2 regions of the Acinetobacter chinensis genome follow, and region 2 is predicted to be linked to the other one. Evidence: predicted binding sites of a transcription regulator. Region 2 holds the regulator's gene; the other holds the start of a gene.

Region 1 (16,263 bases), 1.6 Mb from region 2:
TCTTGAAACGTGCTTCTTCAATCACGCCATTATCATCGACCTGAATCTGTAAACGCATAACGTCACCACATGCAGGTGCGCCGACCATACCTGTACCAACGTTTTCAGCATTTTTATCCAGAACACCAACATTACGAGGGTTTTCGTAATGATCAATTACTTTTTCACTATAAGCCATGATGCTTCTCCAAACCTCGGGGTCAGCGTTAAAAATATGTATTGCTACATGCTAAATAATATGGGGGCATTTTACTGAATTTCAATAAAATGCCTTTAGAGTAAGGCTGAAAATCAGTGTTCAGCCCATTCTACAGAATTTAAGTCGATACCGTCTTTGTACATGTCCCAAAGTGGTGAAAGTTCACGTAACTTTTCAACCGCAGCTTTGGAAATGGCAATCACGTGATCAATATCTTCTTCAGTGGTGTATTTACCAAAGCTGAAGCGGATTGAACTGTGAGCAAGCTCATCAGACAGACCAAGCGCACGAAGAACGTATGATGGTTCAAGTGTTGCAGATGTACATGCTGAACCAGAAGATACAGCTACATCTTTAAGCGCCATCATCAGTGATTCGCCTTCAACAAAGTTGAAGCTGACATTCAGATAGTTGGCTACATTGTGTTCAGGATGTCCGTTCAGGAAAACCTGTTCCATTTCCTGTAAGCCATTCCATAATTTGTCGCGCAGAACACGTAAGCGAGCCTGTTCAGCAGCCATGGTTTTTCCTGCGATTTCAAATGCTTCACCCATACCAACAATCTGGTGAGTCGCAAGTGTACCAGAACGCATACCACGTTCATGACCACCACCATGCATTTGAGCTTTGATACGGACACGAGGACTGCGGCGTACAAACAGTGCACCAATGCCTTTAGGACCATAAACTTTGTGCCCAGAGAAACTCATCAGATCAACTTTCATGGTTGAAAGATCAATTTCTACTTTACCTGCAGCCTGAGCAGCATCGACGTGGAAATATGTTTTGTTGGCGCGGGTCAGTTGACCAATGGCAGCAACATCAGTGACAGTACCGATTTCATTGTTTACCATCATCAGGGAAACAAGAATGGTGTCAGCACGCAGAGCTGCTTTTACCATTTCAGGTGTAATCAGACCGGTACGTGGTTCTGGTTCAAGATAAGTAATTTCGAAACCTTCTTCTTCAAGCTCGCGGCAAGTATCAAGAATGGCTTTATGTTCAATTTTACTTGTAATAATGTGTTTACCTTTTGAGCCGTAGAACTGAGCAATACCTTTAAGTGCAAGGTTGTCAGATTCCGTAGCACCAGAAGTCCATACGATTTCACGTGGATCTGCTTTAATCAGGTTTGCGATCTGCTCACGGGCATATTCAACTTTTTCTTCTGCCTGCCAACCATACGCATGAGAGCGTGATGCAGCATTACCGAAAGTCCCGTCAAAAGTTAAGCATTCCATCATGCGTTCTGCAACTTGAGGATCGACAGGGGTTGTTGCTGCGTAGTCGAGATAAATAGGACGTTTCATGTCAAATACCTGTAACCGATAATAAAGCTGAATCAAAACTGGTTGTATTCTGGCGGATGGCAACGGTCTGAACGTTGTCACGGGCTACAAGGTCAGCCAGGGTGATCTTTGCAAGATAATCGGCAATGTGGTGGGAGAGTTCATGCCATAAGTCGTGAGTCAGGCACATTGCACCATTCTGGCAGTTTCCTTTATGGTCACAACGGGTCGCATCGACAGTTTCATTTACAGCTTCAATGATTTCCAACACTGTAATTTCTTCTGCGCTGCGTGCAAGGTGATAACCACCATTTGCACCTCGGACACTGGAAACCAGGCCATGACGCTTTAATTTTGCAAATAACTGCTCTAGATAAGCGACTGAAATGGTCTGGCGGGCTGCAATTTCTGCAAGTGTGATCGTCTGCTCAGATGGCTGCAAAGCTAAATCAAGAAGTGCAGTCACTGCGTAGCGACCGCGAGTTGTTAAGCGCATGATTCGATACACATGTTGTACTGGATGTGTAGATTTTAAGAATCCTGACTAAAATAGTCAAGTTTTTTATTAATGATCTATTATTTTTAATTCGTTAAAAAAATTAAGTATTTAGGCTAGCCAAAAATTATACACTAATAAAGCAATTAAAAGCACGACTGTTACAAAAAATGTGATGTTAATACGCTTCTGTTTCTGCTCCATGCGACGGATACGGTTCTGATACTGCTTCACTTCAACCTGTAAAGTATTGATCCGTGAGCGTTGCTGATCAATTTTCTCAAGCAGGGGAGCAATCCGTTTTTTTGAAGCAACAGCTTCATCTTCATCGGATGATCTGAACCAGAGTTTCCAGTCAGACAGAACTTTAGGGATGCTGAATATAAGCACAAGATCACGAAATTCATCCTTTAATGTACTGTCACCATCTATACGCATTGATTTGACGCTTTTTCTGTTTCCGAAAACAAAAATTTTCACCAGATCCATCAGGGTCGTGCGGATATCAAGGTCAACGGCTTTTTCAGGCGCTTTTAAGTCAAAAAGCACACCGTGTTCGCTGAACTGTACATAGAAGTCAAAATAAGGGATATAGCTGTTGAATTTGATAGCGATTTTCTGATCTACAAATTTCTTTGCCTGAAGAGCTGCCACTTTGTCGTGCTTCAAGATAATGGTGAAAACTGTTTCAATAATAATCATCATTAATGTCAGCAACAAATGTGGTTGATTTTGTCTTTGTTGCGCTTCACTCATAACAGCCTGTTCCTTTTCCTGTTCCTGAATTCAGGAAGTCCTGTTCCTGTGTAGGAAAATGATTTCAAAAAATCAAAAAATAAAACTGATTTGTAGAACAGTTTAATAAAACGTTCAAGTCTTTAATTTGATATTATGCGATTATACCCATATTTTGTGGATAAAATTGTCTTGCATATGTATTGCAGATTATAAAATAAGCAGGAGTATTGCTGATGGATAAAGCAACTACAGAGGTGGAAGTGGATCAGGATCTACAGGACGCTGTGCCGGAAAAAGGACAGAAATCCCGCCAGGGACGAAAATCTGCACTGGATTTCAGAAAATATACAAAACAGATCTGGCTTGCAGGTCTTGGGGCTTTTTCAAGAGCGGAAGAAGAAGGTAATAAACTGTTCGACTCACTGGTGAAGGTGGGTGAAGAACTGGAATCCAGGACGACTGATGCAGCTGATCAGGCTGTAGAGAAAGTTTCGGAAAAAGCAAAAGAATCTGTATCGGATACTAAAGACAAAGTGGAACGTCTGCTTGATCAGAGGGTTACGCATTCTCTTAACCGTATCGGGCTTGTTTCTGTAAAGGACATCCAGCATCTGGAACAATTGATCATGCAGCTGCATGAAAAGGTCGACACTTTGTCTGAAGAAAACAGGCAAATAAAAGAAAGAATCACTGAAAAGTGAAATTACTTTATCTGTTTCTCAATTTTTCACCGATTTTTTGGTCATTATTTTGTAGAAATGCATAAAACAAGTATTGCCTTTACCCCTAAAGCATTGCTATAAAGGCGTTATGGTAATATAAACTATATTTCTGGACCTTAAATAAACGATATTAAGAGGACGTAACCTTCATGAATAAATCAGAATTAATTGATGCGATTGCAGAAAAAGGGGGATTGTCTAAGACTGACGCTGGTAAAGCCCTCGACGCAACGATTGCTTCCGTTACAGAAGCACTTAAAGCTGGTGATACAGTAACTTTAGTCGGTTTTGGTACTTTCAGCGTTAAAGAACGCGCTGCCCGTACTGGTCGTAACCCACAGACTGGTGCAACGCTTGAAATTAAAGCAAGCAAAGTACCTAGCTTCAAAGCAGGTAAAGGTCTGAAAGATTCAGTTGCATAAGTAACTGTATTTGCCAGAAGACGCGCCAGTTTGGCGCGTTTTTTATTATTATTTCTAAAATGCATCGCCTGCGCATTCATTCATTACTGGTTTTCGGGTAAAATCCCCCAGAAATAAAATATTGGAATACTTATGGAATCTTTTCGTAAAGTTATTAAGGGTTGGTTGGGCAAGGTACTGCTGGTACTGTTTCTGACCCCATTGGCGCTTGTAGGTATTGAAGGATATTTTAGCAGTGGACAATCTAAAGACGCTGTGAAATCTGTCAATGGTCAGGATATAACGCAAAAAGAACTTGACTCACTGACCGATACATTCAAAAAACAATACCTTTCATATGTGAATGGCGATGAAACACTGCTGAATCAGAACTTTATAAAAAATAAAGCAATGGATACCTTAATTGCACGTACCTTGCTTTTGCAGCAGGCTGAAAAGCTGGGGATTTCATTAAGTGATACACAGATTGAACAGATGATTGCTCAACAGCCAAGTTTCCAGGCAAACGGTAAATTTTCTGAACAACTGTATTCCAATTATTTACAGTCTGTGGGTATGACCAGTCCAGCACTGATTGCAAATCTGCGTCAGGATCATGCATTAAAAATGCTGACAGCGACATTTACGGATTACACATTGGTCAGCCAGCTCGATATCCGTCAGATTGCTGCTTTACAGGCTGAACAGCGGACATTGCATCTTGCAAGTATTCAGCTTGATGAATATAAGCCAGCTGTCAAAGTCAGTGCTAAAGAAATAGCAGATTACTACGCTAAGCATAAAAACAGCTTTAAACAGGCTGAAAGTGTGGATGTGGATTATGTAGAGCTGACTCCTGCAGATATTGCACCTGCCAGTACCCAGGTTACCGATGCTGAGTTACAGCAGGCTTATGCGCAGTTTGTGGAAACACAGAAAAAAGAAGCGAAAGTTTCTGTTAAACATATTCTGATTACTGCTGATACCCGCAGTGATGCTGAAGCTAAAAAACTGGCTGCCGATGTTTCTGCCAAAATCAAAGCAGGTTTAAGCTTTGCTCAGGCTGCGGCACAGTATTCTGATGATCCTGCATCAAAGAGTGCGGGTGGTCAGGTCGCTGCTTATGATAAAGGTGTCTTTGGTGACAGTTTTGATCAGGCGGTGTCAGCACTGAAAGCTGGTGAGACTTCAGCACCTGTTAAAACACAGTATGGTTATCATCTGATTCAGGCAGAATCTGCACAGTTGAAATTGCCTTCGTTTGAAATAGAAAAACCGCGTCTGATGGCTGAACTTCAAAAGTCAAAAACTGCCAATGCCTTTTCAGATGCTGTAAACAGTCTGAATGAGCTGGTTGTGGGCAGTGATGATCTGAGCGTAATTACTCAGGAAGTGAAAGGGGTTCAGGTTCAGTCTGTTAAAGGTCTGACACTTTCTGCACAGCATCCTGTATTGAGTGATCCAGCAGTAAAAGTAAAACTTTTCAATGAAGATGTGAAAAGTGGTGACAGAAATGCATCTGGCAATATTCAGCTGACAAATGGCAATGTGGTCTGGGTGAAAGTTCGTAACCATGTTTCAGCAGGTGTACAGACACTTGCAGCAGCAACGCCTGCTGTCAAAGCTAAACTGATTGATCAGAAAGCATATGAAGCAGCTAAAGCTAAAATTCAGACAACTTTAAATGAGTTCAAAGTTCAGCCTGCATCAAGTGTTGTAGCAAAAAATAAAATTGCATTTGTTGATGCTGGTGTATTTACCCGTTCTGAAGGTCGTTTGAAACGTGAAATTGAAAGAGCTGCATTCAGTCTCAATACGCCAAAAGCAGGTATGTGGTCTGTAACAACAGCTGCCTTACCGGGAGAGATGGTTGTAGTGGCTGTTTCTGCTGTCGATAAATCAGCAGTGGATGCAATTCCAGCTGAACAGCTTCAGGAACTGACCAAGCTGTATCAGCAACTTCGTGGTCAGCAGGAACTGGATGATTACACTCAGTATCTGAAAGCTCATGCAAAACTGAAATAAAACTTCTGTAATAAAAAACCAGCCCTAAGGCTGGTTTTTTATGCTCTGTACAATCGCTGTATAAGTATGAAATAAAAATCATATAAGCTACAGGCTGATCACGGCAGGTTGTGTTGCAGATATATCGACTTATTCAGTTCGGATTTTTAATTCATAACCGGTATATTTACGGATATTGATAACGCCTGTGTCCATAATCAGATATTGCCCTTTAATCCCATGTAATTTCCCACGGATAACCGGTGTCTTATCCAGGTTATGTGATTTGATTTTTTCAGGGTATTGTTCAACTGGATAAATAAACTCCCGTGGCAGTTCATCTTCAAGCAGTTCAATATTTTCATTAAATTCCAGGTTTTGCCCGAACTCATTACGGATCGTTTCGATTTTTGGAGCAAACTCATCGATCAGTTGTTCTCTGATTTCAGTTAAATTAATCGGCTCAGCTTCACCCTTTAACAGTTTGCGCCAGTCCGTTTTATCTGCAACCTGAGTTCCGAACATAATTTCAAGCTGACCTGACAATCTTCTTGAGCCTACTTTCATGATAGGTAATGCCTGAGTTGCACCCTGATCCAGCCAGCGTGTTGGCATCTGCCCAAGACGGGTAATGCCAACTTTTAAGGCACTGGAATTGGCAAGGTAAACAATATGAGGCTGAAAGCAGACTTCATGAGCAAAAGAGTCTTCTCTGCATGTTCCCAGGTGATAATGGCAGGTTTCTGGCTTCATGATACACATATCACATGAAGCTTTTGTTTTAAAACACTTAAAGCAGTGTCCCTGCGAATAGGATTTTGGGGTTTTTGAACCACAGGATACGCAGTAAATATTTCCGGTCCATTCCAGCTCGATCTCCTGTCCAGGTAGAAATGGCAGCTGAACTTCTGATCGGTCCAGTATGAATTTGTATTCAACATTTGCCCTGTGCGTCTGTTGATCAGTTACACTAAGGTCTTTAAGACCCGCGTGCATTTTATGGCAAATGCCCTGAAGTTCCATTTAAATACTCTCAATCTGAAAAAGGATGCTGCAATGGCTGAACAGAATGTCATTACATCTATGCTGGAAGATTTATCTGCCGAGCAGTCTATACAGACAGCACTCTGTATTGGGCAGGATCTGACGCAATATGACAACAATCAAGCAATTCAATGGCAGTATTTTAACGCAACTGATTTTTTAAATCTGCCATTTACGCAGCGTTTTGATCTTGCATTTGTTTTGCTGGATACCGATGAAATGGTGGCAATCACACTTCAGCACAAATCTCAGCTGCTTGTGAAGTTGCGGGATCTGATGGCAAAAAAGATTGTTGTGGTCTGTCAAAGGCAGGATGAGCAACTTTTAAGGTCTTTAGGGTTTACACAGCTGATAGATAAAACAACACATGACAGCAATTTTGCACTTTGGCAGTTCAATATATTGACCTACAAACATGTGCCGGACTGGTTCAATTCAAAATTCTGGGCAAATCCTGAAAACTGGAATAAATTTCGTTGGTAAATACTTGAATATCCACCAGGAATAATAAAATTTCTTGCAAAAATTAACAAATCGCGCTGTTGTAACTCTGGTATTTCCAGGTATGCTGTCTTTGAGTAAAAAATTATCAGATAAAAGGATGACGTATGACTGATTTAAGTAATATTGTAGAAATTCTTGCGAAGCAGGCACTTGGTGGTCAACAGCAGTCACAGGGTGGACTCGGTGGTATTCTTGGCTCGCTCCTGGGTGGATTGGGTGGTGGACAACAGCAGTCGCAGGGCGGATTGGGCGGTATTCTAGGTTCAGTGCTGGGTGGATTGGGCGGTCAGCAGTCAGCGCCAGCAGCTACAGGCGGATTTAACGCACAATCGCTGTTGATCGCAGTTGTACCTTTGGTTCTGGGTTGGATTCAGCAACAGGGCGGTTTACAGGGTGCACTGGCTAAACTGCAGGGCGCGGGTCTGGACGGTCAGGTTCAGAGCTGGGTAGATCCATCTCAGTCCAACAGTGCCGCTTCTGCACAGCAGATACAGTCGTTGTTCAACACACAGGAGGTTGAACAGGTTGCGCAACAGGCACAGGTTTCAGCTCAGGAAGTCTACGGTGCTATTTCATCCGTATTGCCGCAGATCATAGATTCATTGACACCGCAAGGTGATGCAACTGATCAACATGAAGCGAATGCAGATATTCAACAGGTTATGAACCTGGTTTCTGGTTTTCTGAAACGTTAAGTTGTTTCTGCTGTAAAAAATCCAGCTATGTTGCTGGATTTTTTTTATCAGCAAAGTGGATATACAGACTTACTAAAAGCAAAAAAAGAATATGCCGAGGCATATTCTTTTTTATTCAGGAAGATACTGCTGATCAGAAGTTAAGTTCCAGACCTACACCAAATACAGTCTGTTTCTTCTCAGGAGTTTTTGTTGTTGTCCAGTCACGTTTCTGCTGAGCAACTAGACCGTACAGTTTTGCCTGTTTGTTCAGGGTATAGTCAACGCCTAAACCGTATTGATCAACGGTTTTGTCTTTCTGACCTTTTTCAGAAGTGTCAGCAGACTGGTACTGAGCTTTAACTGTTACAGGTGTTTCAGCAATTTTATATGCTGCATTGATTACCCATGCATCTTCTTCAAGGTTTGCAGCTTTACCTTCATCTGAAGTTGCTTCAGCAGTTTGATAAAGTGCATTCAGACCTAGACCTGCAACGCCTACTTTGCCTAGGTCATATGAACCTGCAAGGCGGAATGCATCAGTTGCCTGTTTCGTGCTGCCAAAAGTTGATGCAGAGTATTTACCTTTAACATCAAAGTCAGCACCCAGAGCAACTGCAAGACCTAAATCTTTATTTTCATAAGTAATGGATGATGAGATCGCATCGCCAATACCGTTGTCACCGTCTTTTTTGTTTTCTTCACCCTGCTGAAGCATCAGGTTGAAACCAATGCCGGCAAGCAGTTTAGGATCTGTTTCGAAACCAATAACGTTTTTAAGACGTTCTTCACCATAAATCATGCTTGTGATATCGAAAGCGTGATCATTGAAAATATCATTTTTACTGGCAGCAGCACTTTTGAAATATGAGTCATAGTTACCGACTTTTAAAGTACCGATATCCGCCCATTTTAAACCACCGAAAATATTACGTTTTTTGAAAGTCTGGCTGTCATCTTCGTCGCCATCAACACTGATTTCCCATTCAGCAAGGTAAACCGCAGAAAGTTTATCAGAAATTTTTTCTTCGCCTTTAACACCAATACGGGAAGCATTTGAATTTACTTCAGTCACATTTTCTGTGCCGAAGCTTTTATTATCAAACTGATCAACAGAGACATTCACCTTACCATAAAGAGTAGGTGCTGCTTGCGCTGCACTTAAGCTTAAGGTTGATACCGCGGCAGCGAGAAGCAATTTTTTCATTTAGATTTCTCCAGAACACAATTTTTTATGGCGTTAGCCTTAACTCTTTTTTTAAGTTTGCCTATGTAGTACAAAAAGTTACATGTGCTTACTAACTTGCATTGAAGTATCTGCAATCTATGTGACAGTGAAATGAAGAGGAGATGACAGTTTGATGACGTGGCTTAAAGTGTATGACAATTTTATATTTTCTTTATTTTTATAAGCTTAAATAAAAAGGAGCAGATGCTCCTTTTTATTTGTAGATGTATTTATTCTGAAAAGAGTCAGAGCGCAGCTTTAATTTTTTCCGCTAGCGCTGCAATTTTTTCCTGATCACCCATTTGAATGGCATGCTTACCCAGTTCGTGCACTGAACTTGGGATCAGGTGGAAATGTACGTGTGGAACAGTCTGACCTGCTGCCATACCTGACAGTTGCATCAGTACAATTCCTTCAACGCCCAGGCCTTTTTCCATAGCTCTGGCAATTTTTTGAACAATCTGGATGGTATATGCTGCATTTTCAGCAGGTAAGTCTAGCAGAGTAACGGCAGCTGTTTTAGGAATGACAAGTGTGTGACCATCTGCCTGTGGCATGATGTCCATAAAGGCAAGAACCTGATCATCTTCATAGACTTTGATGGCTGGTAGCTCGCCACGTAAAATTCTGGCAAAGATATTCTGATTGTCGTAAGCCATGTCTGTTCCTTATTAAGTGAATGAACGTAATTATTTACAGTTCAATTCTTTCTGACGATCCTTGATTTCGTCAAGTCGTTGTTGCTCTTTATCTGAAAACTTTGGTTTACTTGTATAACAGTTGTCATTACCAAACTTAGCTTTTGCTTCAGGGTCTTTAAAACAGAAACCTTTTGATGCATAGATGACATCATGATCATTTTTGAGTTTCTGACATTCCTGTTCAGGTGAAGCGGCCACAGAGTTTACCCCGGTAAGAGCAGCAAGACTCGCAAATACAGCAATAGTGAACCTGTTCATAAGAGTTTCCTCAGAGTTTGTAACATTGTGTGTTGGCACATATTCACAATATTGGGTTTCGTTATGATTAATCAATAGCACCTTATTATTCTATTGTAATCTTACTCCATGATTCGTACATTTTTACAGCAGTGGAAAAGTCACTGTCTTTTTCAGATAAATCACTGGCAGCCTGAATCAGGCTTTGTGTTAAAGCAATCACAGGTGCAGAGAGTTTTGCATCACGGATCAGGTCGAGTGCAATTCCTGTATCCTTTGCCAGTAAAGGCAGTGCAAAGGTTAAAGGAAATGAGCGGTTTAAAATACGCTGTGGTAAAACAGTTTCGGTCACCATGCTTTTTCCACTGGAAGCATTGATACAATCAAGTGCCTCATTCAGGTTCACACCATGTGCTTTCAGTGTGGTAAATCCTTCAGCGACTGAGCAGAGGTTTACAGCCATTAACATATTGTTTACGGCTTTGACTGCAAAACCTGCACCGGATTCACCGACATGTTTAATAAGTTTGCCAAATGTCTGCATGGCAGGCAGTGCTTTCTCAAATGCTGCGGCATCACCACCAACCATGACGGTCAGTGTGCCATTTTCCGCGCCTACAGTCTGTCCACTGACAGGTGCGTCCAGGAAATCGACATTTTTCAGTTTCAGTTGTGCAGCCAGTATTTTTGCAGATGCAGGCACGCCACTTGTACAGTCCACCCAGACAGAACCTGGCTTCAGTTCCAGTTCTGTAATGAGCAGTTCAACATCCTGGCTGGTTGGAAGGCAGGAGAAAATAATGTCTGCCTGAACAGCTTCGTTTAATGTTACAGCCTGTGTTCCATACTCAGCAGCATGCTTTTCAGCTTTCTCAAAGTTTCTGTTCCAGACCAGTACCGTACTGAAGTGCTTGGTTAAATGTGCTGCCATACGGTAACCCATTGCGCCTAATCCAATAAATGAGACTGACTGAATCATGAAAACTCCTTAAATTTTTGTTGAACGTTGATCCAGCCATTCAGCAAGTGCAGGCCAGAACTCTTCTGAGCTCTTCTGGCTGGACATCAGTCCCAGGTGTCCACCCGGAACAAGTGTAAATGTAACATCTTTACTGCCAGTTAATGCAGTCAGTGGTTCAACAGCAGCAGCTGTCACCATCTGATCATTTTTACCTGCACCAATCAGCAAAGGACAATCAATATGCTTTAACTCAATTTTTTGCTTTTTCAGCTGAATTGAGCCATTTTTTAATGGATTCTGCAGCCATACATTAAACAGCATATCCTGGTTTACGCCAGCGGGATAATCTACCATATGGTTCAGAAAATTACCCAGTGTTGCATGCTCATGAATGGTCTGATCATCATCCAAATTCTGTAACAGTTGCTTATGACCATCGTACCAGCCTTTAGGATCGAGTATTTTAAAGCCAATGGCGTTTAAGAGACCTGGGGTATGCAACAGTCGTTTCGGTAAAATCCCTTTATATACTTTTTGCTGAAAAGCAGGGCGTTTTGACAGCATGTAGTTAATACGGCGATACAGTTTACCAATGCCACCGGATTTATAGCTGTCAATCGGACTGCCCAGTACAATCAGGTTTTTAACGGCACTTGGGTGGTGGCGTGCAGTGTAAAGCAGTACAAAAATACCTGCCATGCTCCATCCGTGTAATGAAATCTTTTCACTGCCTGAATGTTTCTGAATGCTTTCGATACACTGTGGTATGTAATTGTCGATGAATGTCAGGAAATTAAAATCCCGGCTGTCATATTTCAGTCTTCCCCAGTCAAGCAGATAGACATCAAAGCCTGCATTCTGGAAGTATTTGATCAGTGAGCGGTAAGGGTACAGATCGTAAATTGCCATATTGATTGCCAGCGGTGCTGTAAACACCAGTGGCTCAGCATACTTTTTTTCTGGCGCTGCATAATAACGGACTCGGGTACGGTCGAAACGGGCAATGACCTCATAAGGTGTGGACTGAGAAAGCACCAGTGATTTGCCATTAAAAATCCGGGTGGACAGATTTTTGAGCTTGCTGTTGAGCAGTTGCTTTTTATTTTCGGTTTCTTTCATTCTTTTCATATTCTGAAATGGCGGGCTTGTATGAAGTCTAAGCGATAATTTCATATTATGCCTTGACCTTAAATACCGTAGACGCTCAAAATATTGGCAATGATTTATACAGGCGGTCTGAAGGACTGAGCAAAAGACATGAACCAACAAGATGAATTTGAATATCAACTGGATACTTTAGCAATCCGTACAGGTCATGACCGTACTTTTGAGGGGGAACACAGTGAGCCAATATTTCTGACTTCTTCTTTTGTCTGTGAAAGTGCTGCCGATGCTGCTGCTAAATTTTCAGGCGAAATTCCAGGGAATACTTATTCACGTTATACAAATCCAACCGTGCACACTTTTGAAAAGCGTCTGGCTGTCCTGGATGGTGCTGAACGCGCAGTTGCAACCAGTTCAGGTATGGCAGCAGTTCATGCGGTGTGTCTGGCTTATCTGAAAGCAGGTGATCATGTTATCTGTTCACGTGCAGTCTTTGGTTCAATCATTTCACTGTTTGAAAAATACGTCGTCAAATTCGGTGTGGATGTTACTTTTGTAGATCTTGAAGATCTGGATGCATGGAAAAAGGCAGTACGTCCAAATACCCGTCTGCTGTTTATTGAAACACCATCGAACCCTCTGGCTCAGGTCGGTGATATGCAGGCAATTGCAGATATTGCACATGAACACGGCGCTTTATTTGCAGTGGATAATACGTTCTGCACGCCTGTTTTACAGCAACCGATAAAATTTGGTGCAGACCTGATTGTTTATTCATCAACCAAATATATTGATGGTCAGGGGCGTGCGCTGGGCGGTGCTGTCGTGGGTAATCATCAGTTACTGGAAGAAATTAATGGTGTAATCAGAACTTTGGGTAACTCCATGAGTCCTTTTAATGCCTGGATTTTCTTGAAAGGACTGGAAACACTCAGTCTGCGTATGAAAGCACATTGTGCAAGCGCTCAAAAACTGGCGGAATGGCTGGATCAGCATGAAAAAGTTGAGAAAGTTTATTATGCAGGTCTGCCACATCATGAAGGACATGAATTGGCTAAAAAACAACAGTCCGGATTTGGTGGTGTTGTTTCCTTTGTAGTGAAAGGTGAACGTCAGGGTGCGTGGACAGTAATTGATAATACACGTTTCTTATCCATTACAAGTAATCTGGGTGATGTTAAGTCGACCATTACTCATCCTGCAACCACTTCTCATGGCAGAATGTCTGCAGATGCTAAACAGGCAGCAGGAATTGTGGAAGGATTAATCCGTATATCTGTTGGTCTTGAAGATATTGATGATATTATCGGTGACATCAGTCGTGGTCTGGATTTAATCTGATCCCGTTTTATGATTTAAATTTTATGTTCGGAGAACTTTATGAACATTAATATGTTGATGCAGCAAGCGCAGCGTATGCAGAAAGACATGGAAAGCAATGTCAAAAAAGCCAAAGAGGAGCTTGCGCAGACTGAAGTTCAGGCTGAAGCAGGTGGCGGTCTGGTGAAAGTCACCATGACCTGTCGCAATGTTGTTAAACGTATTGAAATCAATCCTGAACTGCTTCAGGACGATCCAGATATGATTGAGGATCTGATTGCTGCAGCAATGAATGATGCTGCACGTCAGGCTGAAGTGATTACTGAAGAGAAAATGAAAGGTGCTAATTCTGGAATGGGCTTGCCACCAGGTTTGTCAGGTTTATTCTAAGGAAAGCAGATAGTGTTCAGCGATCGTTTTGATCAGCTTGTACAGGCTTTGCGTATTTTGCCAAGTGTTGGGCCGAAATCGGCTCAACGCATGGCATTACACCTGTTGATGAAAAACAGGGAAGGTGCTGTAGGGCTTGCACATGCTTTAAATGAAGCAACTGGATATATTCAGGAGTGTACAGTCTGTCATTCTTTAACAGAGGATGAAGTCTGTAATATCTGCCTGTCTCATGATCGTGATACGCATGTACTGTGTGTTGTTGAATCACCGGCAGATGTTATGGCTATTGAGCAGAGTGGCAGTTTCAGAGGGAGATACCATGTTCTGGGGGGGCATCTGTCACCTTTGGATGGAATAGGTCCCGATGAAATCGGTATTCCGCATCTGATCCACCGTTTAAGCGATGGTCAGATTACTGAAGTCATCCTGGCGACCAATGCAACCGTAGAGGGGCAGGCAACGGCTCACTATCTGGTGGAAGCAGCCAGGCATTTACCTGTACAGATGACCAGGATTGCTCAGGGCGTACCTCAAGGTGGTGAACTGGAGTATGTGGACAGTCACACACTCAGTCAGGCAGTACACAACAGAATGCGTATGAAATAAGTGCTGAACTTATTTCATACATACCATGAACATTCATCTGTTTATAATGAAAGAATGCAGGTATTAAATAATATAAAAAACATATAAATAAACTATTAAATTTTTCTTAAACACCAAATATATATTAAATAAAACCTGAGTGGATGAAATTTGTTATATATATAGACTATATATGAGTTAGAATGCCATTCAAGAGAATCTAATATTAGACTCGCAGATTATGTTTCAGTTTATTCAACAGCAAAAAGATCTTGAAAATGTATTGGCATTGATGGGTCAGACGAAAACTTATGGGCTCGACACCGAATTTATTAAGGTGGATACCCTTTGGCCTAAACTTGGGCTTTTTCAGATCAACGTAAATGATCAGATTTATTTACTCGATGGTACAACACTGGATCTGACTGGTTTCTGGCAGCGGCTTTTTTCGGCTCAACAGAACGTCTTTCATGCCTGTAGTGAAGATATCGACCTGATTTACCATTATTCACAGCAGAAAGAGCTGAAGAATGTGTTTGATACACAGGTGGCATTATCTTTTCTGGGACATGGGTTGCAGGTCAGTTATCAGAATGCTTTAAAACTTATTCTTGATGTGGATATTGAAAAAGACCAGACCCGTTCAGACTGGCTGGCAAGACCCTTAAGTCCTGAGCAGATGAATTATGCAGCCAATGATGTGCTGTATCTGATGAAGCTCTCAGACAATATTCAGCTTGAACTTAAGAATAAAAGTCTACTCAGTTTTGTGCTTGAAGACTGTTCAAATCTGACACATGAAATTGGTGTGGAAACCCTTGCGGATGAGCTGTACCACGATATTGGCAACTACAGACATTCACGGCGTCAGTTAATGCAGCTGCAGCAGATTGCTGTCTGGCGCGAACAGATGGTCAAGGCATTAAATCAGCCGAGAAGTTTTATATTGCGTAATTCAACCATGATTGACATGGTCGAAAAAAATCCACGTAATCATTTTCAGCTTTCAACAGTAAAAGACATCAGACCCAATATTGTGCGAGAGCATGGTAAAACCATCCTGGATCTGCTGAAGTTTTTACCTGAGCAGGAACATTGGCCACTCAGAATGGCACGACCGATCAGACATGCAAGCAAAGAAACCGAATCCCGGGTGGAGATGGTGATTCAGAATGCATCGCTTGAAACGGATATTCCAAAAGAAGTTCTGATCAGAAAAAAATGGATGAATGCAATTTATCAGCATGTGGTATTTCATAATGATGAGGAAAAACTGCCTGCATTTTTGAAAGGGTGGCGTTATGAGTTGCTGACACAGCCCTTGATTGAAATTCTTCAGGCAGATGAACAGTATCTGTCAGGTCAGATGAAAGTACTTGATTAGTCAGGGACTGTTTGTTTAAAGAATTGTCAATTACACAATTTCACGACTGATGCGTTAATAATCACTAATGTATCAGTCTTTTTTTTGATGTATGCTTTGTTCTGAGTTTTATGAGTGCTGTTTTAAATATGTATTGTTCAATTTATAAATCGAGCAAAAAAGACGAGATGTACCTGTATGTGTCTAAAACACAGGAAGAGGGTACAGATCCTTTGGAGGTTGTACCTGAAGTCATGCGTACAGCTTTTGGTCGTGCAACATTTGTAATGCATCTGGAAC
Region 2 (16,263 bases):
GGAGTAAACTCCCATTTTTTATGTCTGATACTGTCGCTCATTTCACGTCTGTGCCTACGCATTCACCTGAACATGATAATGCTTCAGCGTCTGTGTCTTTTTCAGCAGAAACTCAGGTTTCATCTGCTTTGAACAGACGGTCTTTAGGGAATACCACTTTAAAGACAGAGCCCCGATTTTCATGTGACTCAATTTCAAGATAAGCGTTATGCTGCATCAGCACATGTTTCACAATGGCTAAGCCCAGACCGGTTCCACCTGTCTGTCGGCTTCGGGCGCTGTCCACACGATAGAAGCGTTCTGTCAGACGGGGTAAGTGTCGTGGGTCAATTCCGATCCCTGTGTCTTCGACAGTAAAATAGCCATGATCATGATCGTCATGCCAGCCAATGGTGATGGTTCCACCCTTCGGGGTGTATTTGATGGCATTAGTGATCAGATTGCTGAAAGCACTCGCTAGTTCAATGTCTGAACCGATCAGATCACAGTGGCTGTCAATGTCCAGGTTCAGGGTGTGACCATAATCAACGTTGTATGCCTGAGCATCATCAAATAACTGATTCATCAGTCCTGGCATTTCCACGATCTGGTTTTTTGCAACTTTTTTGTCATTTTCCAGGCGCGACAGTAGCAGTAAATCATTGACTAGTGCATTCATGCGTTTGGTCTGTGCCTGCATCTGGTCAAATGCACGTTTCCAGCGGGGATTCAGGTCTTCCTGATCAGTAAACGTTTCAATATAACCACTGAGCACGGTCAGAGGCGTACGCAGCTCATGAGAGATGTTGTCGACAAAGTCTTTGCGCATCTGCTCAAGATTGTGCATACGGGTAACATCATAGGCGACCAGCAGACGACTTTCACCACCAAAACGGGTCATTTTGATCTGAACATAATGGTCTTCAAACGCTGAAGATTTCATTTTCAGCCCATCGGGTGCCTGATCAATATGATTGAAGTATTCAATAAAACCAGGCTGACGAAGAATAGTCAGAATGTTGCGCCCACGGTCCAGTGACTGAATGCCCAGCAGTTTTTCAGCAGCCGGGTTCCACCATTCAATCTGATGCATTTCATCAATCAGTACCACAGCCTCAGCCAGTGCAACCAGTGATGACTGCGCACGGTCAATCAGTCCGACCATTTCTGCCTGAACAATCCGTTCCTGACGCTGAGCACGGTAAACATTGAACAGCAGTGCGCCCCATATTCCATCCAGATTGGGTGGAACATCGTAGGGACGGTTGGAAATCCATTCATTGACCAGGAAAAGCGAGCGCAGCTGTAATGCAAAAAAGACTGCAAATGCAAGCAGCAGACAGCTCCATAAATACCCAGTCCCAAAGCCAACACAGGCCGCGATCAGCAGGAAAAAAGCGAGTAAGCGTAAGTCCTGTTTGGCAAAAGTCCATAAACTGCTGTATCGGAATTTTTTATGTTCACGGGCAAGTTCAGGGACGGGGTAGGGTTCATACATACAGTCAGATTAACCTAAAGCAACATCGGCACGGGTGGAGAAACGGTAGCCCGTACCACGGACAGTCTGTACAAAGCGATCAGCACCATAAGGTTCGAGTACTTTGCGCAGACGGCGGATATGGACATCAATTGTACGGTCTTCAATGTATACATTACCACCCCAGACCTGATCCAGTAACTGAGCACGGGTATAGGCGCGTTCAGGATGGGTCATGAAAAAGGCTAGTAAACGATATTCAGTGGGCCCCATTTCAAGAATGTTGTTGCCAAAGCTGACACGCTGACTGACAGGGTCAAGAATCAGCCCATTGGCATCAATGGTTTTTTCACCGCTGAGCGCATTGGCACGACGCAGAACCGCCTTGATACGGGACACCAGTTCACGTGTGGAAAAAGGCTTGGTCATGTAGTCGTCTGCACCTGCATCCAGACCCTGTACTTTATGGTCTTCTTCGCCGCGTGCTGTCAGCATGATCACTGGGATTTCATTCAGGTTTTCATCACGTTTCAGTCGGCGGCATAAGTCCACACCACTGACACCGCCTGGCAGCATCCAGTCCAGCAGAATCAGCGATGGACGTTGATCCACGATCATCTGGTGAGCCTGTTTGGCATCTTCAGCCTGCAAACACTGAAAGCCTGCCATGTCCAGAGAGGTATGAATCATTTCTCTGATTGGAAGTTCGTCATCGACGATTAATATGTAGTCATCTTTCACAACGCAATATCCTAATTAGTGTAAACGGTGGACCGCTTTTTATTTATGACAGGCTTATTACAAAGATTAATTATGACAGTATCATTGCAGAAAGGGGGCTATCGCTGATTATTGCAACCTTTTGTGACAATTTTTAGACGAATTCATGAACAGTTCAAGACAATGCCATTTTTGAAAAAAATTAAATAAAACAGTTTTCTGAATTGAACAGCATCTGAAAATACCGCTTTAACTGAGAATCAGCCGGGCAGTTCAGCGTGTTCTGCAAATGTTTCCAGCAGTGACAGAAACACGGTTTCACAGGCAGAAACAATCTCATCCAGTGACTGTCTGAAGCCACCCATCACCCAGCGGACAGCAATCTGAGTGACATAACCGTTCAGTCCGGTTGCGACCAGGGAAATTTCCTGCTCGCTGCGGGGAATGCGGGGCATCATCAGCATGACAAAAGCCTGAATCATCCGGTCAAAACGACCCATGGTTTCCTGTATGGTGGCGTGATTATGCAGTTCCTGAACCAGCATGGCATCGACATAAATGATCCGGGCGGTGCGCGGGTCATCTTTCAGCATGGAAAACAGAGCACGAAGTCCGCTGTGAATCATCTGACGTGGTTCGGGGGATGCCTGCATGACACCCTGCATGACGGTCTGCTGCAGCTGTTCAATCAGCTGTAAAAAAATGGTCTGAAACAGATCTTCACTCTTTTTGAAGGATTCGTAGAAGTAACGTTCAGTGAGTTTTGCTTCTACACAGATATCCTTCACAGTCACTGAAAAGAAACCCTGAGAGCCATAGGCTTCAATTCCAGCCTCAATCAGTTTGTCACGACGAGCCTGTTTCCGCTCACTCAGGGACATGCCTTTGAACTGACGCTCTTTGACTGTTTTTTTAACAGGCGCTGTAGAGGCGGTGGGTTTTACATCATGATCTGTATCTGAGTAAGTCATATGAAATTGTGCCAAATGAACCGTGCAAACTGGAATATTTTATCAATAAAATCAGCAGAAGCCTATGTCAGGCTGTTTGTGTAATATTTCATCAGTAAAACATGGATGGATGATATTGACAATATCTATTGTCAAATTTATATTGAGGGTGTGAGCTGCACATGGGTAAACTTTGTGCGGAATTTTGACAAAGGAAAGACAATGAAAAATTTTAAAAACAAAGTCGCTGCAATTACTGGTGCGGGCTCAGGTATGGGACAGCAGCTGGCAATTCTTCTTGCGAAAGCTGGCTGTCATTTATCCATCAGCGATGTCAACGAAAAAGGACTGGCTGAGACTGTAGAACTGACAAAACCTTATAACGTGCGTGTTACAAGTAAAAAAGTAAACGTGGCAGACCGTGAGCAGATGAAAGCATGGGCTGAAGAAACGGTTCAGAATCACGGTTCAGTCAATCTGATTTTCAATAATGCCGGTGTGGCACTGGGTTCGACGGTTGAAGGGGCGAGCTACGAAGATCTTGAGTGGATCATGGGGATTAACTACTGGGGCGTTGTGTACGGCACCAAAGAATTTTTACCGTATCTGAAAAAATCAGGTGATGGTCATATCATCAATACTTCCAGTCTGTTTGGTCTGACAGCTCAGCCAACTCAGTCTGCCTATAACTCTTCCAAGTTTGCGGTACGTGGCTTTACAGAAGCGTTACGTCAGGAACTGGACCTGGAAAAGTGTGGTGTGAGTGCGACCTGTGTACACCCAGGGGGTATCCGTACCAATATTGCCAACGATGCCCGTATGAATGACAGCCTGAAATCATTGGGTATGAATCCTGAAAAGTCAGCGAAAGCATTCAACAAACTGTTGCGTATGCCAGCAGAAGAAGCAGCTCAGGAAATTCTGGATGCTGTGCTGAAAAACAAACGTCGTCTGCTGATTGGTAATGATGCGAAAACACTAGATATTGTTCAGCGTATTCTGCCGACGGGTTATCAGAAAATTACGGGTCTGGCGACCAAAATGAGTAAGCGTCTGGAACCGAAATAAGTTCTGAATACTGATCATGAAAAAACCCGCATTTTGCGGGTTTTTTATTGGAAATTCAGTATCAAATGATCATTCATCCGGTTAAATCAGTGCCTTAATCGCTTTTTTCTTCCACACAAACTGATAATACAGTCCCTGCATCATACACAGACTGACAAAGGCGAGTGCATAAGCGTACCAGATGCCTTTCAGTCCCCACCACTCGCTGAACAGCCATGCAGCAGGAATTTCAATACACACAATCGCTGCGATATTTAAGATCATGGGAACGGTCACTGTTCCGCTTGCCCGCATAATGGAGGCAAAAATAGAAGCAGCACCAAAAAACAGAATTGACCACAGCACAATAAACAGCAGATTCTGTCCCAGCTCAATCACGGTATCATCGGTAATGAAAAGTGCCATCAGATAGCGGGAAAACAGATAGGCAATCGCAATCAGTCCACCTGTAATTGCAATATTCATCAGCAGAGAAGTTCGGGTCACTTTGCGTAACAGCTCAGATTTTCCAGCCCCGATCGCCTGTGCAGCAAAAATGGATGCTGCAATGGAAATGGACAGCGCAGGGAACTGAATATAATTCAGCACCTGATTGACCGCACCATAGGCAGCCGTGGCATGTGCCCCATAATGATTGACCAGTCCGATAATCACCAGGCCTGCTGTCGAGGTGGTGACCATCTGAATGGCGGTTGGAATACCGAGCCGTAAAATAATTTTACTCAGTTGGGGCTGATGTCTGATATGACTGAATAAGGAAGCATCGGGTTTTAAAGGATGATCTTTTTTATTGAGGTAAATAAATAAAAAAATCAGCACCGCGATATAACCGATACTGGTGGCAAGGGCAGGTGCAATAATGCCCAGTTTCGGCATGTTGAAATAACCTGCAATAAAGACAGGCGTAATGATAATACCGATAATAATGGTCATGCTGGACGCAATCAGGGGCGTCACACTGTCACCGACACCCCGCAGAATCGAGGTATAGATAATATAAATAAACAGCAGCGGACTACCGGCCAGCATCCATTGCACATAGGGCAGGGACAGGTGCATGACACTTGGGTCTACGCCCAGCAGGATTAAAATTCTGTGTGCGGACAGAACTCCTGTAATGGCAATAATACTGCCACCGATCAGCGTCATAAACAGCGTGGAACCCACGACACAGCGCACTTTTTCTGTATTGCCTGCACCCCATGCCTGACCGACCAGTACCGTTGCACCAGACGAAATACCAATCACAAAAGCCAGCAGAAAAAACAGAATTGGGAAAAAAACGGAAATGGCGGCAATCGCATCCACACCCATCATCTGCCCAACAAAAACAGTATTAATCGTTCCTGACAGGTTTTGCAGAATATTGGTTGCAATCAAAGGAAGCAGAAAAATCAGAAATGTTTTCCAAAATTTTTCCTGGTTGACTAATTGAGTCTGTGCCATGTGTTTTCAGTATGCTCCTGCTGGACTCTGTCTGATCATTCGGGTGAATGATCAGACTTTGCTTACTGACGCTATCATCCCACAATCCTCTGGAAACTGGATAGTGGTGAATGGTTAAACAGCAGAAAGAATTTTTCCTGCAAGTACCAGCGTTTCCTCTTTTTTTGCAAAACAGAAACGGATCAGTCTCAGGTCTTCAGGGGGCTGCTGATAAAACACAGATACAGGAATAGCCACGATTTTATATTCTTCTGCCAGCAGCTTACACATCTCAGTATCGTTCAGGTCAGGATGAATGTCGCTGTAATCGACATTCTGAAAAAATGTTCCCTGGGATGGCAACAGTTTAAATCTTGAGTCCTGTAAACCGGAGTTGAACAGATCTCTTTTCTGCTGGTAGAAATCAGACAGTCCAGCAATATGTTCCGGATGATTCTGCATATAGCTAGCCAGTGCCATCTGAACAGGCGTTACACCACAGAAACTGGCAAACTGATAAACCTGTCGGAAGATTTTCATCAGTGCAGGTGAAGCCACGCAGTAGCCAGTTTTCCAGCCTGTGACATGGAATGTTTTACCGAATGATCCGATCACAAAACTGCGTTCACGCAGCGCAGGAAAGCTCAGCGCAGAGCGATGTTTTTCGCCGTCATAAATCAGATGTTCATAAACCTCATCGGACAGAACCACAATATTCTTATCCTGAATCAGCGCGGTTAATGTATGCCAGTCCTGTTCTGACCAGATTGCACCTGTTGGGTTGTGCGGTGTGTTGACAATAATCATACGGGTTCGGTCATTGATGGCATCTTTGACCTGATTCCAGTCGACAGAAAAGGCTGGCGCATTCAGTGCAATATGAATGGCTTTTGCTCCGACCAGCTGTATGCTGGGCGCATAGCTGTCATAGGCAGGATCAAACACAATGACTTCATCGCCAGCATGAACGATTGCCTGAATGGCACAGAAAATCGCAATGGTTGCCCCTGGAGTAATGGTGATTTCATGGACGGAATCCAACCTTAAACCATCACGCTTTTGAAAAACCTCTGCAACCTGTTCTCTTAAAGGCAACAATCCATCACCTGGCGCATACTGATTGTATCCGTCCTGAGTCGCCTGACTGAGTGCTTCCAGCAGTGCAGGAGGGGCGGGAAAATCAGGAAAACCCTGGGACAGGTTTAATGCATTCAGGCGTTGTGCCATAGCGGTCATGGTACTGAAAACAGTAACACCTTGCGCAGGAAGTTTGGACTGGAGGTTGATCATATTCAGTGGTCTGAAATGTCTGAAGTTGAAACTGAGTGTAGCAGGTCAGTTTTATCAGCTGAATAGCGCCAGGCAGATGGAGAGCTGTTTTTTAAACCTGATGATTTAAAATCAGAACGGGCGGTATTTTTTACGATTGATTATTCTGGTCTGACTGCATATCGCCGTGTCATTTTTTAGAAGATTCGTTGAACCTCGTGATGACACTCCCTGTGCTGTATAACAAAACAGGGAGTAAATGGATATATGGATTAAGCCAGTTCCACTTCAATGCCTTTTGCCAGACTGGAACGGTCATGCTGTGAATTCTGTTTAATTTTCAGATACGATTTTTTTAATAAACGACGGGACGTTCGGTTCAGTGGTTTTTCAATCCAGCCTGGAAGTTTCATGCCCAGAGGATTGGTTTCGGTTACGGATGCATCTGTGGTTACACGGGTTCCCATAATGTAGTCAAACCATGGACGGGTTACACACCAGTTGGCATTCTGATTGCTGGTCATGTGGTGATCATAATGCCAGGGAATACGCTTTCTGGCATACTCTGGGTCTAAGTGAGATCTGGCATGAACTTTCCAGTAATTATGAATTGAATAATAAAGACCCGCAGTAAAGAATGGCGCAACGGGTAAAAAAATGGTTGCTGCACCTGCCAGACCGATCAGTGCCGTTTTTTCATTATAAATTTCTGCATTTTTAAACATCGACTCGGCATAGCCCTCATCATGAAAGGCATTTAAACGCGCCCGTTTGTGATGTGCAATATGTGTAAAAAAAGGGCTGTTACGGTACTTACTAGGATACTCATGCAACCAGACTTTATGGGCGTACCACTCAATACCATTTGCAACAAAAAGACCTATCGGGAAGCCAAGCATACTGAAAATACTCCATTCACTGTTCTGTGAATTATAGGAGTGAACCCGCAGAACCTTTTGACCCTGACGGAGGCTGAAAACATGTCACTACAGTCAAAACCTTAACTTTGTTTGCGCTGACGGTATGCGGTCGGTGTTTCACCTGTCCAGCGTTTAAAAGCACGTGTAAATGCAGAATGCTCTGAAAAGCCGGTGAGATACACAATCTGATCCATCGTTTCCTGAGTTTCAGCAAGAAGTTTACGAGCCAGACGTTCACGGTACTGATTCAGAATATGCTCATAACTGGTCTCAATGGTCTGTAAATCTGTTCGCAGGGTACGTGGGCTGCAGTTCAGATGCTGGGCAATCAGGGCTTGATCAAACTGTCGGGATTCCAGCAGACCACTGCTGAACAGACGCTCAATTTTATAGACCAGCTGATATTTTTCCAGCTGATGAAGCTTCTGTTCTGCTAGGTCCTCATGAATTTTAAGCAGTTCAGGTTCGGCCGCCAGGGATGCTTTCTGCAACAGTGCAGCAGGGAAAAAAATTGCACCTTTACTTTCACTGAAGTGAACAGGGCAATCCCAGGCATCCATATATGTTTTTTGAGAGGCACTGGAAGCATAGGTCAGTGAAATCTGACTGGGTTGAAAATCTCCGTCGCTGATATATCTGAAAAATGTGAGCATAATACCAATGGCACATTCCAGGTAATGCCTGACTGGATGTTCAAGCCCAGACAGAACAGCAGTGTCTCCTTCCACGGTTAAAGAAAGCTCAAATACATCGGTCAGAATCTTCTGATAACGTAAAAAACGTGCTAAACCCTCACCAAAATTTGGACTGCTTAAAAACAGGTATTCAATGACCAGGCCACGGAAAACAGGCATATTGACACCAATATGCAAGCCAATATCCGGATTCTGGCTGATTTCTTCGGCAGCACTCCAGAATCTGTTCTGGGTGGAGTTGTTACGGCGGACAGTTTTTACAGGTGGTTGGTCGGGTAAATTTACACTTGCAAAAATGGACGCAACATCCATCCCCATTTTTTGCATGGTCTGATAGACCATCCATAAAAACATACCGGCATCTGAAGATTCTTTCGACATATTTAAAATAAAGTCCTGATGTTGTTATAGGGCTTAAGACCTGTATCTGATGCGGATAAAACGAATATTTTTTGTTGTATGGAGCAAAGCCCGTTCATCTTTCAATCTAACATTCAATCAGTGACAGAGGCAAAGGGTTTGCATCGGTTGAATTTTGGGTAATGAGAGTCATTTTTTCAGGATGGGTAATGCAGATTTATAATCATCTGAAAATAAAGATTTGTAAAAAGCTGTTATTCCTAAGTAGAAATGTCCTACCTAATAACCAAATAGAAATGTCCTATACAGACACTTCCAAGTCAAGCACAGGATTCAGATTTCGTTCTTTGATTACTGTTTTCTGTGCACGTCTGCTCGGCATCTTTTGAGAACGATTGCGTTTGTTTTGCTGTTCTAATTCTTCGTGCTGTTGTTGAATATGATTGAGAACAGCACCTAAACGTTTATTCTCAACAACCTCTCGCTGGTTGAGCTGACTTAATTTATCGAAGATGCTGTAATTGATTTTTCTTCCTTGATGTTCAATGGCTACCGTGCCATCCGGGTATTCCAGAAACTCAAGATACTTGCCGATCAACCTTTTATTTTCTTCGGTATTTTCCAGTAAATATACGCATTTATCATAAGTAATCGTCAGGCTGTTCGTGACTCTGCGGGGTTCACGCCAGGTAAAAACATCATCTAATTCTTCGGCTGTTTCAGTGACAGTCCGGTGTAGATCCTTGGGATTAAAGGCCATATTGGCAAATTTACGATTAAATTGCTCGATAAAGCAGGGCAGCCAGGCATTCGCTTGCTCAATCGAATAGATGCCTTCCAGGCGCATTTCTTTAATCAGACGGTCCTGAAGCGTTCTATTCGCCCGTTCTACACGGCCTTTGGCTTGTGGTGAATTGGCGAAGATGATATCGATATTGAGGGTACTGAGTACGCGTCCAAACTGGGTAATCTTGGTGTCTTTCTTGCTGCTTTGATTCACCCTGAAGACTGAATGTTTATCACTGTAAAACGCCAACGGCTTACCATGCTGCTCAACATACAAACGTGTTGAAATCATATAGTCAAATGCTGATTCCGACTCACAGAAACGTAAATGCTGTAATTTTCCTGTGGCATCATCGATAAATACCAGCAGACAGCACTTAGCAGCGCGTCCTTCAAACCAGTCATGGTGTGAGCCATCGATTTGAATCAGTTCACCATAACAATCTCGGTTATAACGAGGCTGATACGGGCGTTTCAGGCGCTTGGCGCGAGGAATCCACAGATCGGCTGCAATCATCCAGGAACGCAGTGTTTCCACTGAAATATCGAATCCATGAACAGTGGTGAGCTTTTCATGCGCTAAAGTGGGTCCGAAACCATGCAGTTGATCCGAAACAATATTGAGGCACTTGAGTCTGAGCTCTTCAGGAAGCCTGGAATTGCTGATTTGGCCACGTGCAGCATGTGCTAATGCAGCTGGGCCTTGAGCTTTGTATTTTTGCAATAAACGTCTGATCTGACGTTCTGAAATATGAAGTAGCTGAGCAGCTTGGGACTGGGTTATGCGTTGATCACAGATTTCTTGCAAGACCGACAATCGTTTAAGTTCTTTATCCGACATAGACACCAACATATCAAACCGTCCGCTAAGAAAATTGCAAAAGTGCATATTCTAAAAGCGGACATTTTTACTTTGGAGAAACCGGACATTTCTACTTGGGGCTTACAAAAGCATTTCGCATAACCCCCATTATGTTAAATGGAGTCTAATTTAGAGGGAATTTCTAGTTTCTGAGTTTTGAATAAGAGACTTTAAATACTTTTAAGCTGAATAATCGCTTCTCTTAAATTTGGATTGTCTTTTATAATTTTATTTATATTATCAACTAATATCTTAGCCTCAGAAATACATTCAGCTCTTACATGTAATGCACAATTATAAAAATCATTTAAAAAATCTTTAGTTAAAAATTCAGAAATAAATCTTCTATTATCTAGGTTGTATGTCATAAATATGTTATTCGGATCAGATATATTAAAAAAAGCTAAATTCATTTCATAGTTATCTTCCATGTGGCTAAAAGTTTCATTACGAAATTTTTTAATTTTATTATGTATTGTTAGTATATTTTTATTTTTTGAAAAAATTTTATCTTTACTTAACAGTGTTTTATACTTTGATTTTTTTTCATTTATGCTTTTTCTGTCAGTATGATTAAATGCTTTATAATATTGAATTGTTATTCCTGCCATTAAGTTTATAGATACATTGATAGAATCTGAAATATCATTTCTTTCAGTTAAATCTATTTTTGTTGCTAAAAATTGTATTGAGTGCCCAATACCATTTAAGATAACAATATATTCTAGTAAGTCATTGAGTCTATGTACTTTTTTTGAAATTAAAGATGATGGTAATTTTTTTGTATTAACAGTAATAGACATTTTTATAAAAACTACAAGTAAAATATATAATTTAAAAGGGAAACTATTTTACTAGCTTTTTATACAAGTAGAATCTTACCCGCCCCCTCTTTTATTCATTAACTAAATAATGAAATGATATAAAAAATACCAGTCGCAATAGCGACAAAAGATATCTCAAATTCAATAGTGAACTTAATCATTTTTGATCTCCATAGTTGATTTTCTAAAGTTGACCGTAAACTCGGTAACACCGAAATTTAGGGACGTTCATGCATACAATCGTATGATGCTTCACCACGTAGATGCTTCCTAACGTGGATCACTTTCCAAATACAAAACTATGAATAACAATGAGATTACGAGCATTCTATAAGTAATTTAAATTTTTTCAAGCGAAATATTTTTAAGTTATTGATTAAATCAACTCTCTCTATTTTTTAAAGATCTCCTAAAATTAACATAATACACCTTATGCGAAATGCTTGGAATTTTACTATAAGCATCAATATCTTAGTCTAAGCCGTTTCAGTATGCAGCGCACTGGAACGGCTTTTTTAATGATTCTTCACGTTCCACGCTTATAAAACAGGAAATTTTCACAAAAACTGCTTAGGACAACTAAGCAGTCAAATTGCAAAATCAATCACTGCACGAATCACACCCAAAGTCAGGCCAATAAATGCACCGACCACAACACCGTTAACACGGATCATATGCAGGTCACCACCGACTTCATTTTCAATCTTGGCAATCATTTCAGTGGAGTCCCATTCATGAATCCGCTCACTGATAAAACGGATCACTTTTTCACTGTACTGATCACTTAAGTTGATCGCAATACCGCTGATACGGTCATTCAGCAAATCACGTACAGACTGATTCTGAATCAGGTTTTCACCGACCTGCTGAATAGCCACCCGCAGATTCATGGCTAACCCTGAGTCAGCTTTCATCAGGTCATTTTTTACAGCATCACACAGAATAACCACAGCCCCTGAAATAAAATTCAGTACAGATTCACTGTCCAGCAGGGCATTTTTAGTTTCATTCAGACGGATACTGGCGGTGCTGTTATTATCAGCCAGCTGTAGCATCAACTGATGAGCAGCTTCTTCAATTTTCTGGCGGACAGGATGTTCATCATCGGCCAGCATGGATTCCACTTTTTCCAGTAAAGAATCTATGGTGCGCTGTTCCACATCAATCCCGATCCAGCTTGCACCTTTGGCAAGCCTTGACACCCCCAGTTCCTTGAACATGGTCTGAGTCAGTTCACGGGTTTTTTCTGGGTGATTGATCATCCATTCATGTGCAACATCCAGTCCACGCTGTAACACATCCTGATGGAAGTCGTTGTCGAGTACAGCTCGCAGCATCTCGCTCGCCAGCTGATTCATGTGAGTATTTCTGACCCATTGAACACAGTTGTTCTGAATAAACTGTCCAATCTGTTCCTGACCGACAAATTCAAAAATTTTAGGAACAGTCTGCTGAATGACTTCAACGACCTGACCATTGTTCTGTGGGTTGGCAAGCCATTGACCGACTGCCATACTTAAATCTGTGTTTTTAAGACTTCGTTCAACCACCTGAGGGGATAAAAAATTTTCTTGGACAAAGCGTCCCATGGACTCCGCGATACGGGCTTTGTTACGTGGAATAATTTCGGTATGGTCTTTTAAAAAACGGGGAATTGGAATTTTTCCAAAAGGGTTACGGAACAGAACGGTAATGGCGTACCAGTCTGCTAAACCACCGACCACACCGGCTTCAGCACCGAGCATAAGGATATGAATAAACCAGGCATATTCAGGCAGCAGTTTTGCAGAAACAATCAATGCAAACCAGGCCACCACTGCAACCACTAAAGCAATGGTTGCAAAGCGTTTACTGCGATCCAGACCTGGAACTTCATGGGCTGATTCACTGTGTTCAATTCCGCTCATGCATTGTCCTAAAAATGATTATTTAGCTGATAGTACAGTAACAGGTTGTGGCTGGAGTACCTGTCCTGTCGGACTGACGCCATATTTTTGACCGAGGGACTGTAAAATCAGACGGGCGTCAAAAGCATCATCAGGTGCAGTTTTCTGTGTTTTATAGCATTCAATGGTATAGGACACCTGAACAGGGTCAATATTGACCACCTGTGGCATGTCATAAAACGGATCAGGCCAGAAACCTGGATAACGACGATAATACCCGTAAGGGGGATACATTGGGGTTGGATAGACCACTGCCTGTCTTGGTGGCTGCTGGTTACGGTTGCTCGGATCATCTATAACTTTAAAAAACTGAAAACCGTTCTGAAGCGCAGTCTGAGCAGATTTCACCAGGGTAATTTCTTCTGCTGTACCAAAACTGAAATTTGGACGTGCAACAAAGCTGACACGATAGGTCTGCGCATTCAGCGGAACAGTGTTGTACTGCCCAAGCTGATCAAAAGTCAGTGGTTTGGATGGTGTGGTGGCACAGCCTGTCAGACTCAGAGCAGCTGCCAGGCTCAGGCAGGTTATGACTTTTTTCATATTAAGCTCCTTAAAAAACCGGACAGGGAAAACAGGTGTTGATCATCTCAGAATTTGATGGATTAAGCATGAATTTCAAGAAGAATTTTGTTACCCGATGGACAGGCATTATAAATTTGTAGCGTCACTTTTTATTCAAAAAATAACTTCAGAGTTGATCAGATGAATCAAAGTGTCCTGGTGACTGGGTGAATATCAATACTTCAGGGATTTGATATACTCCAAGCAAATGAAAGGGTTGATTATGAATTGAATGAGTATTCAGATTAAAGGTTATATTGCGACAAGCGCAGATGGTTATATTGCAACAAAAGATGGCTCAGTTGACTTTTTGACGCCCTGGCAGGCAATTGACTGTGGCTATAACGACTTTATTCAGGAGATTGATATCGTCGTTATGGGGCGTAAAACTTATGAGGTGATCTGTTCCTTTGGCGGTGAATGGCCATACCCAGATCAAAAAGGATTTATCGTCACTTCTGATTCTTCACTGGACTTAATCCATTCGTCACTTTCAATATGGAATCATGGTGTTCATGAGTTGGTCGACCATCTCAGACAGAACTTTGAGGGAAATGTCTGGGTGGTGGGAGGAACGCAGTTACAGAATTCATTCCTTGAACACAATTTACTGAACAGTCTGGAGGTTTTTGTGATGCCGGTGTTACTTGGTGATGGTATTCCGCTGTTTCCGGGCTTTAAGTCGAATGTTCAACCGTTGAAATCCATACAGGCTGAAATGATTGAAAATACGGTCATTAAAAAAACTTATATTTTTTAATGACTGCTTAAAAATAAGATTGTTCAATTGATGAAGGATGCTGCTGCAAACCGTAGGGTGTCTGCAACAGCTTTTACTGATCAGAAACTGCTGTTGGGCTGTTTTAAAAATTCGATTTCTTCCGCAGTTGATTCACGTCCTAAAATTGCATTGCGATGTGGATAACGTCCAAAACGGTCAATAATCACTTTGTGTTTCTTTTCAAAATCTAAATTGATCGGATTGCCCAGTGTTTCAAACAGTTGCAGTGCCTGTTCATGAATCAAGCGGGATTCGCTGTGCATAAAGGGCATATACAGAAAAGAGCGCTGTTCCGGTTTTAACTGATCATCCTGCCCAAGCAGAATGCACTCCTGAGCCAGCGTCAGCGCCTGTGCATCCTGAGCAAAGGATTCTGGACTGTCTCTGAACAGATTGCGTGAGAACTGATCCAGCACAATAATTTCAGCCAGTCGGCCTTCTGCGCTGGTGCGCCATTGCCAAAGTTCTGCCTGACGTGCCTGCAATAACAGATTTTTAAACTTTTTTTCTATGAGTTGATCGAAGTCTGTGCTCTTAGCAAACCATAGAGGCTGTGTGTCTGAGCTGAACCAGAAGTCCAGAATTTCCTGATATTTCATGTGTTTTACAATTCATTAGCATTTATTCAGCAATACAATCACAAATTTTGAGTGTCTTATACAGTAAGTTTGTGATAAAAAATTGCGGAAATTTAAATATCTGTTTTGCCTGGAAAGCAATCAGGATGTCATATGACATTAAAAAATCACGGTATACTGATATAAACTGATGATTTTATTTAGCCGTATTCTGAAAAAAGCGAGATTGCAATGAGTCAACCCACACCAAAAGCTCTGGCTGTACTTCCAACCTGGGTGGATTCATCGCTGTTGAAAGGGATGCTGCGGGGGATTGAGCGTGAAAGCCTGCGTATGCAGAGTAATGGCTTTCTGTCACAGGCAGATCATCCCGCAACATTAGGTTCGGCACTGACACATCCGCACATCACGACAGACTATTCTGAAGCACTGATGGAGTTTATTACGCCACCGAAAGCCAGTATTCCTGAAGCACTGAATTTTCTTGCCGATATTCACGCGGTTGTTCATGCTCAGCTGGAAAACGGGGAAAAGCTGTGGCCTTTATCCATGCCATGTATGCTGGATGATAATGAAGAAAATATCCGTCTGGCACAGTATGGTTCGTCCAATATCGGAAAATTTAAAACACTGTACCGCCGTGGACTGGGCGTGCGTTATGGTCGCCGTATGCAGACCATTTCAGGTGTTCATTATAATATTTCATTCCCGGACCATTTATTTGAGCAGTTGCAGCAACACGAATCTGACGATGCTTTAAAGGCGCTGAATCTTCAGGATTACCGCAGTCACCGTTATCTAGGGCTGGTGCGCAACTTTATCCGTCTGACTCCGCTTGTGGTGTATCTGATCGGTTCCAGTCCTTCGGTGTGCCGTTGCTTTATGACAGGTCGTGAGCATCAGTTGCTGCCGCTGGTGAAAGGGACGCTGCATTTGCCTTATGCAACCGCACTGCGTATGGGGAGTTTCGGTTATCAGAACTCTGCACAGAAGCAGTTGGGCATCCATTACAACAACTTAAAATGCTATGTGGCAGAACTGCAGAAGGCAGTGCATACA

The links. The regulator PhoB, encoded in region 2, activates phosphate uptake and scavenging genes when phosphate is short. The targets are predictions, from matches to a motif close to TGTCATNAANCTGTCATAA.
Region 1: CDG60_RS10025 (porin) is a predicted target of PhoB. The motif match lies at 9,420-9,438, and genes of this name have one in related genera.

Annotation. Positions count from the first base shown of each region.
Region 1 is NZ_CP032134.1:1,897,404-1,913,666, reverse strand. Features, by position in the region: gene iscU (Fe-S cluster assembly scaffold IscU) at 1-178, opposite strand, end outside; gene CDG60_RS10070 (IscS subfamily cysteine desulfurase) at 292-1,509, opposite strand; gene CDG60_RS10065 (Rrf2 family transcriptional regulator) at 1,511-1,984, opposite strand; gene CDG60_RS10060 (hypothetical protein) at 2,096-2,740, opposite strand; gene CDG60_RS10055 (phasin family protein) at 2,956-3,423, shown strand; gene hbs (non-specific DNA-binding protein Hbs) at 3,594-3,866, shown strand; gene CDG60_RS10045 (SurA N-terminal domain-containing protein) at 3,999-5,870, shown strand; gene CDG60_RS10040 (DUF2797 domain-containing protein) at 6,000-6,872, opposite strand; gene CDG60_RS10035 (DUF6231 family protein) at 6,906-7,376, shown strand; gene CDG60_RS10030 (YidB family protein) at 7,502-8,092, shown strand; gene CDG60_RS10025 (porin) at 8,226-9,278, opposite strand; gene CDG60_RS10020 (HIT family protein) at 9,545-9,958, opposite strand; gene CDG60_RS10015 (YARHG domain-containing protein) at 9,989-10,258, opposite strand; gene CDG60_RS10010 (NAD(P)-dependent oxidoreductase) at 10,344-11,216, opposite strand; gene CDG60_RS10005 (alpha/beta fold hydrolase) at 11,226-12,326, opposite strand; gene CDG60_RS10000 (O-succinylhomoserine sulfhydrylase) at 12,456-13,643, shown strand; gene CDG60_RS09995 (YbaB/EbfC family nucleoid-associated protein) at 13,683-14,012, shown strand; gene recR (recombination mediator RecR) at 14,025-14,621, shown strand; gene CDG60_RS09985 (ribonuclease D) at 14,842-15,984, shown strand; gene CDG60_RS09980 (YcgL domain-containing protein) at 16,113-16,263, shown strand, end outside.
Region 2 is NZ_CP032134.1:3,473,662-3,489,924, reverse strand. Features, by position in the region: gene phoR (phosphate regulon sensor histidine kinase PhoR) at 113-1,477, opposite strand; gene phoB (phosphate regulon transcriptional regulator PhoB) at 1,487-2,197, opposite strand; gene CDG60_RS17580 (TetR/AcrR family transcriptional regulator) at 2,437-3,147, opposite strand; gene CDG60_RS17575 (SDR family NAD(P)-dependent oxidoreductase) at 3,349-4,194, shown strand; gene CDG60_RS17570 (MATE family efflux transporter) at 4,276-5,640, opposite strand; gene CDG60_RS17565 (methionine aminotransferase) at 5,755-6,909, opposite strand; gene CDG60_RS17560 (sterol desaturase family protein) at 7,161-7,787, opposite strand; gene CDG60_RS17555 (AraC family transcriptional regulator) at 7,889-8,884, opposite strand; gene CDG60_RS17545 (ISNCY family transposase) at 9,165-10,490, opposite strand; gene CDG60_RS17535 (hypothetical protein) at 10,682-11,314, opposite strand; gene CDG60_RS17530 (DUF445 domain-containing protein) at 11,923-13,242, opposite strand; gene CDG60_RS17525 (CC0125/CC1285 family lipoprotein) at 13,261-13,824, opposite strand; gene CDG60_RS17520 (dihydrofolate reductase family protein) at 14,078-14,605, shown strand; gene CDG60_RS17515 (DUF924 family protein) at 14,686-15,225, opposite strand; gene gshA (glutamate--cysteine ligase) at 15,436-16,263, shown strand, end outside.